One region of the Burkholderia sp. FW306-1C-G01B genome, then DNA from elsewhere that is predicted to be linked to it. Evidence: riboswitches for the same ligand, from Rfam matches in the RefSeq annotation. Region 1 holds a riboswitch; the other holds the start of a gene.

Region 1 (7,529 bases):
GCGACGAGAAGTTGCGCAGCAGCGACGGCAGCGGCGCTTCCGGCACGTCGACGAACGTGAAGGTCTGCTCGGTTTCAGTGAAATCGAGCACGCGCGTCGTGCCCGATGCGGCGGCTTCGCCGTCGAGGCGCAGCGGCAGGTCGCGCCCGTCGCGGCCGATCAGGCCGATCGCGAACGGAATCAGGAGCGGCCCCTGCTGCGTTTCGCGCGCGGCCGGCGACGCGTCGCCGTAGCCCTGCGCGAGCGTGACCGTATGGCGGCGCGCGGCCGCATCGTACGCGGTGCGCACCGACACGCGCGGCGTGCCGGCCTGGCTGTACCAGCGCTCGAACTGCGCGAGGTCGCGCCCGTTCGCGTCGGCCATCGCGTGACGGAAGTCGTCGCAGGTCACCGCATGGCCGTCGTGGCGCTTGAAGTAGAGATCCATCCCCTTGCGGAAGCCGTCGCGGCCGAACAGCGTCTGGTACATCCGCACGACTTCCGAGCCTTTCTCGTAGACGGTCATCGTGTAGAAGTTGTTGATCTCGACGTAGCTCTCCGGGCGCACCGGGTGCGCCATCGGGCCCGCGTCCTCGGCGAACTGCAGCTGGCGCAGCACGCGCACGTCCTCGATGCGCTTGACCGCGCGGGCCGCCGAGTCGACGTCGTCGCCCGCGGCCATGTCGGCCGAGAATTCCTGGTCGCGGAATACCGTCAGGCCTTCCTTCAGGCTCAGCTGGAACCAGTCGCGGCAGGTCACGCGGTTGCCCGTCCAGTTGTGGAAGTACTCGTGGCCGACCACCGATTCGATGTTCGCGAAGTCGGTGTCGGTCGCGGTCTCGGGGTTCGCCAGCACGTACTTCGTGTTGAAGATGTTGAGCCCCTTGTTTTCCATTGCGCCCATGTTGAAGTCGCCGACCGCGACGATCATGAAGCGATCGAGATCGAGCTCGAGGCCGAAGCGCCTTTCGTCCCAGCGGATCGAGTGGATCAGCGAATCCATCGCGTGACGCGTCTTGTCGAGATCGGCCGGCTCGACCCACACCTGCAGCAGTTTTTCCTTGCCCGAGCCGGTCGTGATCTTTTCCTCGATCGCGACGAGCTTGCCCGCGACGAGCGCGAACAGGTAGCTGGGCTTGCGGAACGGGTCTTCCCATTTCGCGAAGTGGCGGCCGTCGGGCAGATCGCCCGAATCGACGAGGTTGCCGTTCGACAGCAGCACCGGGTACGCGGCCTTGTCGGCGCGCAGCGTGACCGTGTACGAGGCCATCACGTCGGGGCGGTCGAGGAAGTAGGTGATGCGGCGAAAGCCCTCGGCTTCGCATTGCGTGAAGAAGTTGCCGCTCGACACATACAGGCCCGACAACGTCGTATTCTGGTCGGGCGCGCATGCGCTTTCGAGCGTCAGCTCGAATGCGTCGGGGACGTTCTCGACGGTCAGCCCGTGCTCGTGCGCGCGCACGGCGCCAAACGGCGCACCATCCAGCCGTGCGTCGAGGAATTCGAGCGCTTCGCCCATCAACTCCAGGTGCGGCGCGGGCGCGGCGTCCGGATTGCGGCGCACGCGCATCGTATTCCTGACGATCGTGCGAGCCGGCGCGAGATCGAATTCGAGCGCGACGGAATCGATGAGGAAGGCCGGCGGCGTGTAGTCGGCGCGGCGGATCACGGTGGAGGAGGCGTTGTCGGACATGGTCGTCGAGATCGGTGGAGTGGGGGACGGGCCCGCGGCACGGGCCGGGCGAACCGGGCCATTGTACAAAGGCTTGCGGCTGCGTGCCGCGCGAACTTTTTACCGGTTCCGGCAGTCCGCGTATTATCGGCATCCCGTCCGGTTCGCGCGGTGCGACGAACGGGTGACGGATCGACGAGGATCAACATGAAACGCGAATGGATTTTTCGCGGTGCGGGCTGGGCGGCGGCGCTGTGCGTGGCGCTGCTGACGGGCTGCACCAGCTACGTGACGACCCAGGTCACGGCCTTCTCCGACTGGAGCGGCAGCGACGCGACACGCACCTATGCGTTTACGCGCACCGAGGCGCAGAAGAACAGCATCGAGCAATCGACCTACGAGCCGATCGTCGCGAGCGAGCTGTCCGCGTATGCGTTCCGGCAGGTGCCGCAGGCGCAGGCGCGGTATCTCGTCGGGCTGACCTATGCGGTCGGCAGCGATCTCGTGACGGTGCCGCAACCCGTCTACTACGATCCCTGGTTCGTCGGGCCGGGGCCGTACTGGCGGCGCGGGCCGTGGGGCCCGTGGGGGCCCTGGGGGCCGATGCCGGCCGGCTACGTCGCGCAGACGTACCAGGTGTTCGACTACACGCTCGGCATCCGCATCACCGAGCGCGCGACGGGCAAGGAGGTCTACAACGTGTCCGCGCGCACGACCGGCGACAACGGTACGCTGCTGTACGCGATGCCGTTCCTTGCGCGCAGCGCGCTCGCCGATTTCCCGCTGTCGAACGGCGCGGTCCGCTCGGTCCGGCTGCCGGTCGACAAGCGCGGCGGCCCGGCGGCGCCGGCCGCCAACGAGCGTGCGGTGCCGGCTGCGCCGGCTTCGGGCGCGGCGGTCGCGAAGTAGCGCTGCGTCAGCAACGGCGCGGCCCGCCCGGCCGCGCCGGCCACTTCCGTGCGTCAGACCCCGACGCCCAGCAGCGCCAGCGCGCCGAGCACGACGAACAGCACGGCCGCGATCCCGTGCACGAGCTTCGTCGGCAGGCGGTGCGCGAAGCGGTCGCCGAGCAGGATCGCCGGCACGTTCGCGAGCATCATCCCGAACGTCGTGCCGGCCACGACGCCGATGTAGTCCTGGAAACGCGCGGCCAGCGCGACGGTCGCGATCTGCGTCTTGTCGCCCATTTCCGCGAGGAAGAACGCGACGAGGGTCGCGCCGAACACGCCGAGCCGCGAACGGTTGGCATTGGCTTCGTCGGCGTCGAGCTTGTCCGGCACGAGGATCCACAACCCCATCGCGATGAACGAGAACGCAAGCGCCCAGCGCATGATCGACGGCGTGACGAGCGCGCCGAGCCATTCGCCGAGCGCGCCGGCGAAACCGTGGTTCACGAGCGTCGCGACGAGCACGCCGAGGATGATCGGCACCGGCTTGCGATAGCGCGCGGCCAGCACGAGGGAAAGCAGTTGGGTCTTGTCGCCGATTTCAGCGAGGGCGACGGCGCCGGTGGAAATCAGGAAGGCTTGGGACACGTATGGGGTTCCGCGGGCCGATGTTGTGCGTGCGAGCGACGATCCACGGCGCGCCGGGCCCTGATGCGGCGCACTGTGAACCATCGGTCTCGCCAGGCCTAGGTGGCTGCGTCCGCCATGGCCGAACGGCCAAGTCTGTTGACGGACGCCTCCGTCACGATGCGCGCCGGGGGCGCGAGGCATCGAGCGGAGCGGCTACTCCCCAATGAGCGGCGAATTCTAGCACGGTGTGTCGCGCGCGGGAATGCGGCCGGGTAGGGTTGCGAGGCGCACTGGGACACGATCGGCGCGTGGCGCCTTCGGCTACCCGGCATGCGCGGTGGTGGATGCGTCGCCGCGCATGCCGGGACGGAAGCCCGGCGGGCAGTTACGCTGCGGCCGCGCGGCGGGCCGCGCCGCGTTCGTGGACGAGCTTGCCCGCCGCATAGGTGCGGTACACCGCGCGGTCGTCGCCGAGCAGCGCCAATGCGAACAGCAGCTCCTCGAGCGAATCCGCGCGCTTCGTGCGGCGCGCGAGCAGCGGCGTGGCCTGCGGATCGAGCACGACGAAGTCGGCCTCGGTGCGCGGCGCGAGCGTGCCGACCGTGTCGGCAAGGTCGAGCGCCTGCGCGGCGCCGGCCGTCGCGAGCCAGAACATCCGCGTCGCGCTCAGGTGGTGGCCCGACAGCCGCGCGACCTTGTGCGCTTCGTTCATCGTTTGCAGCATCGAGAACGACGTGCCGCCGCCGACGTCGGTGGCGAGCGTGACGGGCACGTCGTATTCGCCGGCCTTGTCGAAATCGAACAGCCCGCTGCCGAGGAAGAAGTTCGACGTCGGGCAGTGTGCCACGACGGTGCGCGTCTCGGCCATCCGGCGGCGGTCCTCGTCGTCGAGGTGGATGCAGTGGCCGTACACCGCGCGCGGCCGCAGCAGCCCGTAGCGATCGTAGATGTCGAGATAGCTGCGATGGCCGGGGAACAGCTCGGCCACCCATTTCACCTCGTCGACGTTTTCCGCGACGTGGCTCTGCACGAACACGTCCGGATGGCGGCGCGCGAGTTCGCCGCACGCTTCGAGCTGCGCCTCGGTCGACGTCGGCGCGAAGCGCGGCGTGAGCGCGTACATCTGGCGGCCCTTGCCGTGCCAGCGGTCGATCAGCTCGGCGCTGTCGTCGTAACCCGATTGCGCGGTGTCGCGCAGGAATTCGGGGCAGTTGCGGTCCATCAGCACCTTGCCCGCGATCATCCGCAGGTCGCTCGCGTCGCTCGCCGCGAACAGCGCGTCGGCCGACTGCTTGTGCACCGTGCAGTAGACGAGCGCGCTCGTCGTGCCGCAGGCAAGCAGTTCGTCGACGAAGAAGTCGGCGACTTCGCGCGCATGCTCGGGGTCGCCGAACTGGCGCTCGGTCGGGAACGTGTACTTGTCGAGCCACGGCAGCAGGCCCGGCGCCGGCGACGCGATCATGTCCGTCTGCGGATAGTGGATGTGCGTGTCGATGAAGCCGGGCACGATCAGCTTGTCGCGCAGGTCATGGACGATCGCGTCGCGCGCGAGCGTCGAGGCGAGCTGCGCATACGGGCCGGCCGCGACAACCTTGCCGTCGTCGACGATCAGGAGGCCGTCGGTCTCGTAGTTCGCGGCCTGGCTCGATTTAGCCGGGTCGCCGTTGAAGGTCAGCAGTTGGGAACGAAAAGCGGTTTGCGTCATGACGAATGGTCCTGCATCAAGGTAAGGCGAACAGAAGAAAGCGATCGACGCCGCGCGGGCGACGGCATGGACGGCGCCGCCCGCGCGGCTGCTGGGCGGCGCTTCGCGAGTCGCCGTGACACACTGCGTGCGGGGCGTCCGGATGCGATTGCGCAGGCGTTCGTGGCGGCCGCGGCCGCCAGCGCGTGATTGCCCGCGAATCTCGCAGCGTTGGCGATCGCGGCCGATGCGGCGGCGAACGGGACGGCAAGCCGCGATCGCACGCGCCGGCGGGCGGCGACGGACTGCGTCGCCGCCACGCGGGCAGCGAACGCGGTGAACGCGCTCGCGCCGGGCGCATGCATGCGTTCGGCTCGACGCCGGGCCGGACCGCGAGTCGCGAAGCGGATGCCGTTACCGTGTTTCATCTGTCCAGCGCACCTCGATGCGGGCCGTCACGCGGCCAGCCAGTACGCGTCGAGGCGCGCGATCAGTGCGTCGCGCTGCGCCGGGTCGATGAACGACGCCTCGAAGCCGTTGCGGATCACCGCATGGACTTCGGCATCGGTGAGGCGCAGCCCTTCGGCCGTCGCGAAGTAGTTTTCGTTGACGTAGCCGCCGAAATAGGCCGGATCGTCGGAGTTGATCGTCACCGCGACGCCGCGGTCGAGCAGCGCCTTCAGCGTGTGCTTCGCCATGTCGTCGAACACGCACAGCTTCAGGTTCGACAGCGGGCAGACGGTGAGCGCCGTGCGCGTGCGCGCGAGGCGTTCGACGAGCGCCGCGTCCTCGATGCTGCGCACGCCGTGGTCGATCCGGTCGACCTTCAGCACATCGAGCGCTTCGTAGATGTACGCCGGCGGGCCTTCCTCGCCCGCGTGCGCGACGAGCTTCAGCCCGAGCGCGCGCGCCTTGTCGAACACGCGCGCGAACTTCGTCGGCGGATGGCCGAGCTCGGACGAGTCGAGACCCACGCCGATCAGGCGATGGCGATAGCGCTCGAACAGCGGCAATGCGGATTCGAACGTCGCGAGCGCGTCCTCTTCGGACAGGTGGCGCAGGAAGCACAGAATCAGCTTGCTCGACAGCCCGCGCTGCTCGGCATCGGCGAGTGCGCGCTCGATGCCCGCGACGACCGTCTCGATCGGCACGCCGCGTTCGGTGTGCGTCTGCGGGTCGAAGAACAGCTCGGTGTGAACGACGTTGTCGGCGAGCGCGCGTTCGCAATACGCGGCCGTCATGTCGTGGAAATCCTGCTCGGTCAGCAGCACGCTCGCGCCTGCGTAATAGATGTCGAGGAACGACTGCAGGTCGGTGAACGCGTACGCGGCGCGCAGCGCGTCGATCGAGTCGTACGCGAGCTTCACGCCGTTGCGCTGCGCGAGCGCGAAAATCAGTTCGGGCTCGAGCGAGCCTTCGATATGGATGTGCAGCTCCGCTTTCGGCGCACGGGCAATCTTGTCCTTGAATGTCGGGGTCATGGCGTCGTTCTTGGTCGGTCAGTATGTGGGGGAAGCCTGCACGTTCGTGTTCGCCTCGACGGCCTGCAGCAACTGCGCGGCCACCGAGATCGCGATCACTTCGGGTGCCTTGTCGATGATGCCTTCGACACCGATCGGGCAGTGCATCCGCGCGACCTGGGCCGGGTCGATGCCGATGGCCGCGAGGCGATGATCGAACTGCACGCGCTTCGCGTGCGAGCCGGTCATCCCGAAGTACGCATAGTCGCCGCGTCGCAGGATGCGCTCGGCCAGCACGAAATCGAGTGCGTGGTCGTGCGTCATCACGACGAAGTAGGACTGCGGCGGCGCCGTGTCGACGGCGTCCGCCGGGGCAGCGGCCGCTTCGATCGCGAGATTGCCGATGCCGGCGAGCACGTCGGCCGGCGGGAACACCGCATCGGGCCCGTCGATCCAGCGCACGTGGCACGGCAGCGTCGCCAGCACCTTCACGAGCGCGGTGCCGATGTGCCCGGCGCCGAACAGCACGACGGGGAACGCATACGGCGCGATCGTTTCGGTCATCAGCGCCACGCCGCCGGTTTCCCACAGCAGGCAGTCGGCACGCGCGGCTTCCGATTCGGGCTCGCTCAGCAGCGGCGCGCCCGGCGAGGGGCCGAATGATACGCTACGCACGGTCGCGGCGCCGGCCGCGACGCGCTTCGCGAGCGACATGATCCAGCCGAGATCGCCGACGTCGAGCCGCTCGAACGCGAGCACGACCGCACCGCCGCAGCACTGGCCGAGGCTCGGGCCGAGCGCGAGCCGTTCGAGCCTGCGCGCGTGCGGCACGTGCGCGCCATCCTTCAGCAGATGCCGCGCGATCTCGATCGCTTTCCATTCCAGATGACCGCCGCCGATCGTATGGCGGGCCGTGTCGCGCGTGACGAGCATCTTGGTGCCGGCTTCGCGCGGCGCGGAGCCGTCGGTGTGCGCGACCGTCACGAGCACGGCCGCTTCGCCGTGCGCGAGCAGTTGCTGCAGATCGCCGAGCCAGGCTTCCATCAGCATGCTCCGTTCGGGACGACGCAGCACGACACGCGGCGCGGGCTGGCGGGCGCGGCGGCAGCGAGGACGGACGGGAGCGGGGCAGGCCGGCCGCACGGCCGATGCAGTGCGGCGGCGCGCCGAACGCGCGTGCGGGCGGTGCCGCCGGACACGCGGACGCCATGAGGGTG
Region 2 (7,529 bases), on a different contig from region 1:
CCCAGTAGTTGCATTGCCCTGATCAACTGGTTAAATGCGCCAGTTGTATCACCAAAGGGTGAACCGTGCCGCACATCGAAACCGCATTGATAAAGGTTTCTATTACTTCCTGCAGGCGCCGCGTTCCAATCGTTCAACCATGCTTCAGCGGTAACGATTCCTTGCTGCTGACAAAGGACGCTCTGCGCAGGAAACGTCTGCGTCGGTCCGCACCCATGGTCCGTCGATCGGCGGTCGGTCCAGCCGTCCATGGGAAAAGCGCACAGTACCTCGAGCTTCGTTTTATCCGCCGGCCCCTTGTACGGGCCGAGAACCGGAAACAGCGTGAAGCCGTTCGAGCCGCCGTTCTTGAATCCGCCGAATTTTGCGTCTTTGCGAAGATAGGAAAACGAGACGCGACCGGTTGCCACGTCTTCAGGAGAAGGTTGCCACGAATAATAGCCTGGCCCCGGTACGGTTTCGCGAATGATGATACCGGTGCATAAAAATACGGGAGCGGTATTGCTGCCGCAGTCTCCGTGCGTATCCATGTATTGATGCCACATGTCGCGCGCCGTGTGGGCGGTTGCGGCGCTTAGCACCTCGGCGGCGTTGACCGAAGCGGCCCAGATAAATGTCGCGACGAAAGCAAGCCGATACAGCATCTTTCTCATCTATCTCCTCCACCTACTAAGCACTGGCTCTTTATGTTCGTCGTATCCATACGCCAGCATTTAATGGATGAACGGACGTTATTCCCAATCACTAAAGTGGGTAACTGTCATTTACGACAGTTGGGCACGATAGGTATTTGTGTCCTTAGAGACGGTCCCGTAAAGATCGGCCGGCCCGGTGAACGGTATTCCAGCAGATCAGGCCGCAGCCGAGTTCGAGGAACGCGCCGTGAATGCCGGTACGGTACCTCGCGATCACCGGCTCGATACCGCGATTGAGCAACGCTCGTCGATGTCGCTCGAAGTCTTAGCCGCGATCGGCGTAGGCCAAACGCGGTTCCGTGCAGCGGGTGGCCGCGCAATCGTGGAGTAGTATTCCCCCATGTCCAAGTCATTGCTCGGCCTCTGCGGCGCACCGCCAACCATCCGTGACGAGGGCGGCAAGCTCGTTAAAGGGTTTGGAAACCGCTTCAACGATACGTGTGGTGGCGTCGGCCGTGACAACGGCATTGATTGATGGGAATGCATCATGTCAGCTGATTGGAAGCACCGTGCCAGGCTATTTATCCAGCGTTTCTGGCAGCCGACCAGTGCATGTATGACCTGCATGCCGGGGAGCTGGGGCAGTATTACGAGCGTTGCCCACTGGACGATTGCATTTCATACAGGTCTGCTTACCGGGCTCCTGGCTGTACTTTTGACTTTCACGCCTGCGGCGAAACTCTACGAGCATCGATACGGCAATGCGCTGGTCGTTGGCTTCCTGACAACGCTAGGCGACGCCTACTCGCATACGAGTCACTACCGTATCCCCTATGTCGAGCACATCTTGACGGGTGCAATTTCAGGTCTCTTGACGCTGGTGGCCTCATATCTTTTCGAAGACCGCGCGCGACGCCTTCGGGCGGTATGGGCCCGAGTTTTCGGATAGCTTATCCGGTGACTTTCTGAACCCTCCTGGCCGAGCGGAAAGAGGCTCCCCGGTGTGGCTACGCTTCATGATTGGGCGACTGCGTATGGACAACGGGAGTTCGCGGCCGTTACATGCCCCAGCGTCAGGGTGCGGCCACGAGCGGTCATAGCCGTAAAGCGCAAAATGTTCTCCATAGCGGTCGTGGGTGGCGTCTATTTCGGACAAAAACAGTGCCCCACGCAGTGCACAATCCGGGATCGTCGCACGTTGATTAGCCTTTCCGATATTGTCTCGAGCCTCGTCGCTCCAGGGTCATGTTATGTCGACGAGGATTCTGCGGCCTTGGCCAGCTTCGCCATTGCCTTCCTTGCCGAACGAAGTTGTTCATCGCCCATCCGACGGGCGAGTTCCGCCTTGGCCCAATTCCACACCGGGAACGCGTCGACCATGAGTTGACGCCCCGATGTCGTCAGAACCAGCCGCTTTCCAGCGCGACCACGTCCGCCTGTCGCGCTGACCAAATCTCTGCTCTCCAGATTCTGAACATTCCGGCTGAGGGTAGTCGGATCGACCCCGGCACTATCGGCAAGCTCGACGAGCGTCGCCCCTTCGGCCGCACCGATCCCAACCAAGAGGCTGAATTGCTCGGCCGTCAGCCCGAGCGGCTTGAAACAGGCATTGTAGTAGCGCGTTAGTGCACGCGCCGTTGCACGAGCCTGGAAGCCCGGACACTCCGCTGCGACGTCTTTCAAAGATTCTGGATCAAAACCGTTCACGTCTACCTCGTTGACAGCACTATCCTTGCATAATAATGTATATGCATTATTAGTGAGGGCACAATGCCAGCATACGTACACGTCAACCTACGCGTCATCGACTCCGCCAAGCAGGCCGCGCTCGCCCCACGTTTTCAGGCGGCGCTAACAGAGGCGGGCGGGAAGATCCTGCATTTCGGTCCTGTTGCGCAGATTCTAGAGGGGGATGAGGCGCCGCTGCCGATGGCCGGCGTGTTTGAGTTTCCGACTCTCGCCCAGGCGCTGGCCTTCTACAATTCCGAGAGGTATGCGCCGATCAAGGCCGAACGTCGGGAAGCCCAGCAAGCGCGGATGTTCATAGTCGAAACGCACTCGTGAGTGACCGCTTTCGGAAGGCGTGACGGTCCAGATTGGGTCGAACCGCGACATCCGCGAAAAACCATTCTTTCGAAACGAAGGCTTGTCGAAAGAAATCCGCTCCGCTAGACTGCTCTTCGTCTTTGGGGAGTAGCCTGCTTTCCGCCCCGCGGAAAGCGAACGCGTCAACACACTCGGCTTTCGGCCGTGGCGCGTTCGGCCGATTCGGTCTGGCGAGACCATGGGCACATCGCGTCGTTCCTGGTCGGACGTCGGCGGATGTGCCATGGTTCGTCAGCGTCCGACCACGGAGTCCCCATGTTCCTCCCAGCCGTTCCCCCGCGCCCCATCGCCCGCTACGCACCAGCCTGCGGAGGTGCCGCATGACTTTCATGTTCGTCGAACTGGCGTTCATGCTGATCGTGATCCTCGTGGCCGCCGAACTCTTCACCAATGCGCTCGAACATCTCGGCGAACGTCTGAAGATTTCCGAAGGCGTGACCGGTTCGCTGTTCGCGGCCGTCGGCACCGCGCTGCCCGAAACGATGGTGCCGCTGCTCGCGCTGGCCGGCGGCACGGCGAACCAGGCGGTGAACGAGGAAATCGGCGTCGGCGCGATTCTCGGCGCGCCGCTGATGCTCGCGACGCTCACCACCTTCCTGATGACGCTCGCCGTGATCCGCTCGCGCGGCCTGCGCGGCACGATCGCGCCCGAACGCACGGGTTTCGTGCGCGACATGAACTACTTCCTGGCCGCGTTCTCGCTGGCGACCGCGGCGATGTTCGTCCCGCATCACGACTGGGCCGTGCGCGCGCTGCTTTCCGCGATGCTGGTCGGCATCTACGCGATGTACGTCGTGATGACGTTCCGCGCGTCGAACCAGCTCGTCGATGCCGGGCACGGCACCGAGGCGCCGCATACGATGTTCCTGGCGCGCACGGGCCTGCCGACCAACCTGGCGACCATCGCGCTGCAGTTGCTGCTCGGCGTCGCGCTGCTGGTCGGCGGTGCGAAGGGCTTCATTCACGGCGTGGAGGGCGTGTCGCACGTGCTCGGTATATCGGCGCTGCTGCTGTCGCTGATCATCGTGCCGATTGCCACGGAATTGCCAGAGAAGGTCAACAGCGTGCTGTGGATCCGCCGCAAGAAGGATACGCTCGCGTTCGGCAACATCACCGGCGCGATGGTGTTCCAGGGCACGTTGCTGCCGGCGATCGGCATCATGCTGACGCCGTGGGAACCGCGCCTCGAAGTGCTGACCGGCGTGATCATTACGCTCGCGGCGGCGGCGTGGCTGCGCGTCAATGCCCGCCCGCGCGGGCTCGCGATCTGGGCGTTGCTGGCGAACGGCGCGGGTTATGTGGTGTATCTGTTCCTGACGCTGGCGCGCTGACGCCGGAATCGGGCGCATTGCCCGATACGCGCACACGCGCGGACGCGGCAACGACCGCCGCGCCGGCGCGGTGTGCATCGTTGCACGGATGCTGGCGAAAGCAACACCCGCACCCGGACGATCAGGATGCCTTCACCAGCTTGACGATCGTCATCGTGCCGTTGACGTTCTCGATCCGGACCTTGACCTTGTCGCCCACATGCACCTGCGCGAGCATGGCCGCGTCCTTCGCCTTGAACGCCATCGTCATCGGCGGCATCCCGACGTTGTCGAGCGCGCCGTGCTTCAGCGTGACCTTGCCGGTCGCGGCATCGACCTTCTTCACTTCGGCATCGGTCAGCGCGGCATTCGACTCGGCCGAGCCATCGGACGACATCTTCATGCCCGACATGTCGCCGGCGGCAAAGGCCGGCGTTGCAAGAGCGCCGATCGCGAGAACGGCAGCGGTGGTAGCAATCAGTTTCTTCATCGTGATTCTCCGGTTTGGGTGGATGGCACGTTCATGCCGTGAGGAACTGCATCGGAATGCCGCGCATCGCTCGCGCTTCGCACACGACGGCGCTGAAGCAGAAGCCATGCGGCGGGAATGACGAACATCGACAGCAGCGGCGCGGTGACCATGCCGCCGACCATCGGCGCGGCGATGCGCTGCATGACTTCGGAGCCGGCGCCGTGCCCGACCATGATCGGCACGAGGCCGGCGAGCACGACGGCAACCGTCATCGCCTTCGGCCGCACGCGCAGCACCGCGCCTTCGCGAATCGCATCGAGCAGCAAAGCATCGGTCAGCGGTTCGCCGACGTCGAGCCGGCGCGCCAGCGCGCCCTTCAGGTAAAGCAGCATCACGACGCCGAACTCGGCGGCCACGCCTGCCAGCGCGATGAAGCCCACCGACGTCGCGACGGACACCGCATGACCGAGCGCCCACACGAGCCAGAAGCCGCCGACCAGTGCGAACGGCACCGTCGACATCAGCAGCAGCGCGTCGGCCGCCGAGCCGAACGTGAGGAACAGCAGCAGAAAGATCACGACGAGCGTCACCGGCACGACGGTGCGCAGCGTCGCCGCCGCGCGTTCGAGATACTCGAACTGCCCCGACCACGCGATCGAATAGCCGGGCGGCAATGCGACCTGTTGCGCGACGGCCTGCTGCATCGCGCGAACCGCCGTGCTCAGATCCGTGCCGCGAAGGTCGACATACACGTAGCCGGACAGCCGCGCGTTTTCGCTGCGGATCATCGGCGGACCATCGGCGATCGCGATGCGCGCGACATCGCCGAGGCGGATCTGCGCGCCGCGTGCCGTGACGACCGGCAGTTGCCGCAGGTTCTCGAGCGAATCGCGGATCTCGCGCGGATAGCGGATGTTGATCGGAAAGCGCTCGCGCCCCGCGATCACTTCGCCGACATCGTCGCCGCCGACCGCCGACGACACGACCGACTGGATATCGGCGACCGACAGCCCGTAGCGCGCGGCGGCGAGCCGGTCGATATCGACGTCGATGTAGCGGCCGCCGTTCAGCCGCTCCGCGAGCGCGGACGTGACGCCCGGCACGTGCTTCACAGCTGCCTCGACCTGCGTCGCGATCGCGTCGATCTCCTTCAGGTCCGGCCCGGAGATCTTCACGCCGACCGGCGTCTTGATGCCGGTGGACAGCATGTCGAGCCGGTTGCGGATCGGCGGCACCCACACGTTCGACAGGCCCGGCACCTTCACCGTGCGATCGAGTTCGTCGACGAGCTTCTCCGGCGTCATGCCGGGCCGCCATGCGCTGCGCGGCTTGAAGCGGATCGTCGTCTCGAACATCTCGAGCGGCGCCGGGTCAGTCGCGGTATCCGCGCGTCCCGATTTGCCGAACACGGTGTCGACCTCGGGCACGGTCTTGATCAGCCGGTCGGTCTGCTGCAGCAGCTCGCTCGCCTTGTCGGCCGAGATGCCGGGCAGCGCAGTCGGCATGTACAGCAGGTCGCCTTCGTCGAGCGGCGGCATGAATTCGCCGCCGAGCCGCGACAACGGCACGGCCGTCAGCACGAGCGCGACGATCGCGACGCCGATCGCGAACCACGGGCGCCGCAGCGTCGCTTCGAGCAGCGGCCGGTAGAGCCGGATCAGCACGCGGTTGATCGGGTTCACGTGCTCGTGCGGAATGCGGCCGCGCACGAGATAGCCCATCAGCACGGGCACCAGCGTGACCGACAAGCCGGCGGCCGCGGCGATCGTGTAGGTCTTCGTGAACGCCAGCGGCGCGAACAGCTTGCCCTCCTGCCCTTCCAGCGAAAACACCGGAACGAACGACAGCGTGATGATCAGCAGCGAGAAGAACAGCGCCGGCCCGACTTCCGCGGCCGACGCCGCGACGAGTTCCCAGCGGCGCGCGGCTGTGATCGGCTCGCCGGGATGCGCGTGGCCGTATGCTTCCAGATGCTTGTGCGCGTTCTCGATCATCACGATCGCCGCATCGATCATCGCGCCGATCGCGATCGCGATCCCGCCGAGCGACATCAGGTTCGCGTTCACGCCCTGGTAGCGCATCACGATGAACGCGGCCAGCACGCCGAGCGGCAGCGACAGGATCGCGACGAACGCGCTGCGCAGATGGAACAGGAACACCGCGCAGACGATGCCGACGATCACGAATTCCTCGATCAGCTTGTCCTTCAGGTTGCCCACCGCGCGCTCGATCAGTTGCGAACGATCGTAGGTCGTGACGATCTCGACGCCGGGCGGCAGCGAACGCTTCAGGTCGGCGAGCTTCGCCTTCACCGCGTCGATCGTCGTCAGCGCGTTCTTGCCCGAGCGCATCACGATCACGCCGCCCGTCACCTCGCCCTGCCCGTTCAGCTCCGCGATCCCGCGCCGCATCGCCGGACCGACCTGGATGCGCGCGACGTCGCCGAGCAGCACCGGTGTGCCCGCGTCGTCGGTGCGCAGCACGACGTGCCGAAAATCGTCGAGCGTGCGCAGGTAGCCGGACGAACGCACCATGTACTCCGACTCGGCCAGCTCGACGACCGATCCGCCGGACTCCTGGTTGGCCTGGCGAAGCGCGTCCGCCACTGCCGCCTGCGTGATCCCGTACGCGCGCAGCTTGTCGGGATCGAGCACGACCTGGTACTGGCGCACCATGCCGCCGATGCTCGCGACTTCGGATACGTCCGGCACCGCCTTCAGCTCGAACTTCAGGAACCAGTCGTTGAGCGCGCGCAGTTGCCCGAGATCGTGACGGCCGGTGCGGTCGACCAGCGCGTACTCGTACACCCAGCCGACGCCGGTCGCATCCGGCCCGAGCGACACGGTCGCGCCGGCCGGCAGCCGGCTCTGTACCTGGCTCAGGTATTCGAGCACGCGCGAACGTGCCCAGTACGGATCGGTGCGGTCGTCGAACAGCACGTAGACGAATGCGTCGCCGAACGACGAGTACGCGCGGACGGTTTTCGCGCCGGGCACGCCGAGCAGC

The links. Region 1 has a riboswitch for manganese ahead of AC3WLY_RS18130 (TMEM165/GDT1 family protein). Riboswitches for the same ligand answer to the same signal wherever they lie in the genome.
Region 2: another riboswitch for manganese. It lies ahead of AC3WLY_RS02200 (calcium:cation antiporter family protein); the one in region 1 lies ahead of AC3WLY_RS18130 (TMEM165/GDT1 family protein).

The regions. Positions count from the first base shown of each region.
Region 1 is NZ_JBYSWZ010000008.1:248,772-256,300, reverse strand. Features, by position in the region: gene pepN (aminopeptidase N) at 1-1,672, opposite strand, end outside; gene AC3WLY_RS18135 (DUF4136 domain-containing protein) at 1,859-2,560, shown strand; gene AC3WLY_RS18130 (TMEM165/GDT1 family protein) at 2,614-3,186, opposite strand; yybP-ykoY riboswitch at 3,265-3,402, opposite strand; gene guaD (guanine deaminase) at 3,554-4,873, opposite strand; gene AC3WLY_RS18120 (adenosine deaminase) at 5,308-6,333, opposite strand; gene xdhC (xanthine dehydrogenase accessory protein XdhC) at 6,352-7,356, opposite strand.
Region 2 is NZ_JBYSWZ010000001.1:488,554-496,082, forward strand. Features, by position in the region: gene AC3WLY_RS02170 (hypothetical protein) at 1-653, opposite strand, end outside; partial or broken gene AC3WLY_RS02175 (IS5/IS1182 family transposase) at 799-1,015, opposite strand; gene AC3WLY_RS02180 (hypothetical protein) at 1,036-1,170, shown strand; gene AC3WLY_RS02185 (hypothetical protein) at 1,183-1,584, shown strand; gene AC3WLY_RS02190 (MarR family winged helix-turn-helix transcriptional regulator) at 1,884-2,342, opposite strand; gene AC3WLY_RS02195 (DUF1330 domain-containing protein) at 2,406-2,699, shown strand; yybP-ykoY riboswitch at 2,812-2,988, shown strand; gene AC3WLY_RS02200 (calcium:cation antiporter family protein) at 3,062-4,072, shown strand; gene AC3WLY_RS02205 (copper-binding protein) at 4,194-4,547, opposite strand; gene AC3WLY_RS02210 (efflux RND transporter permease subunit) at 4,538-7,529, opposite strand, start outside.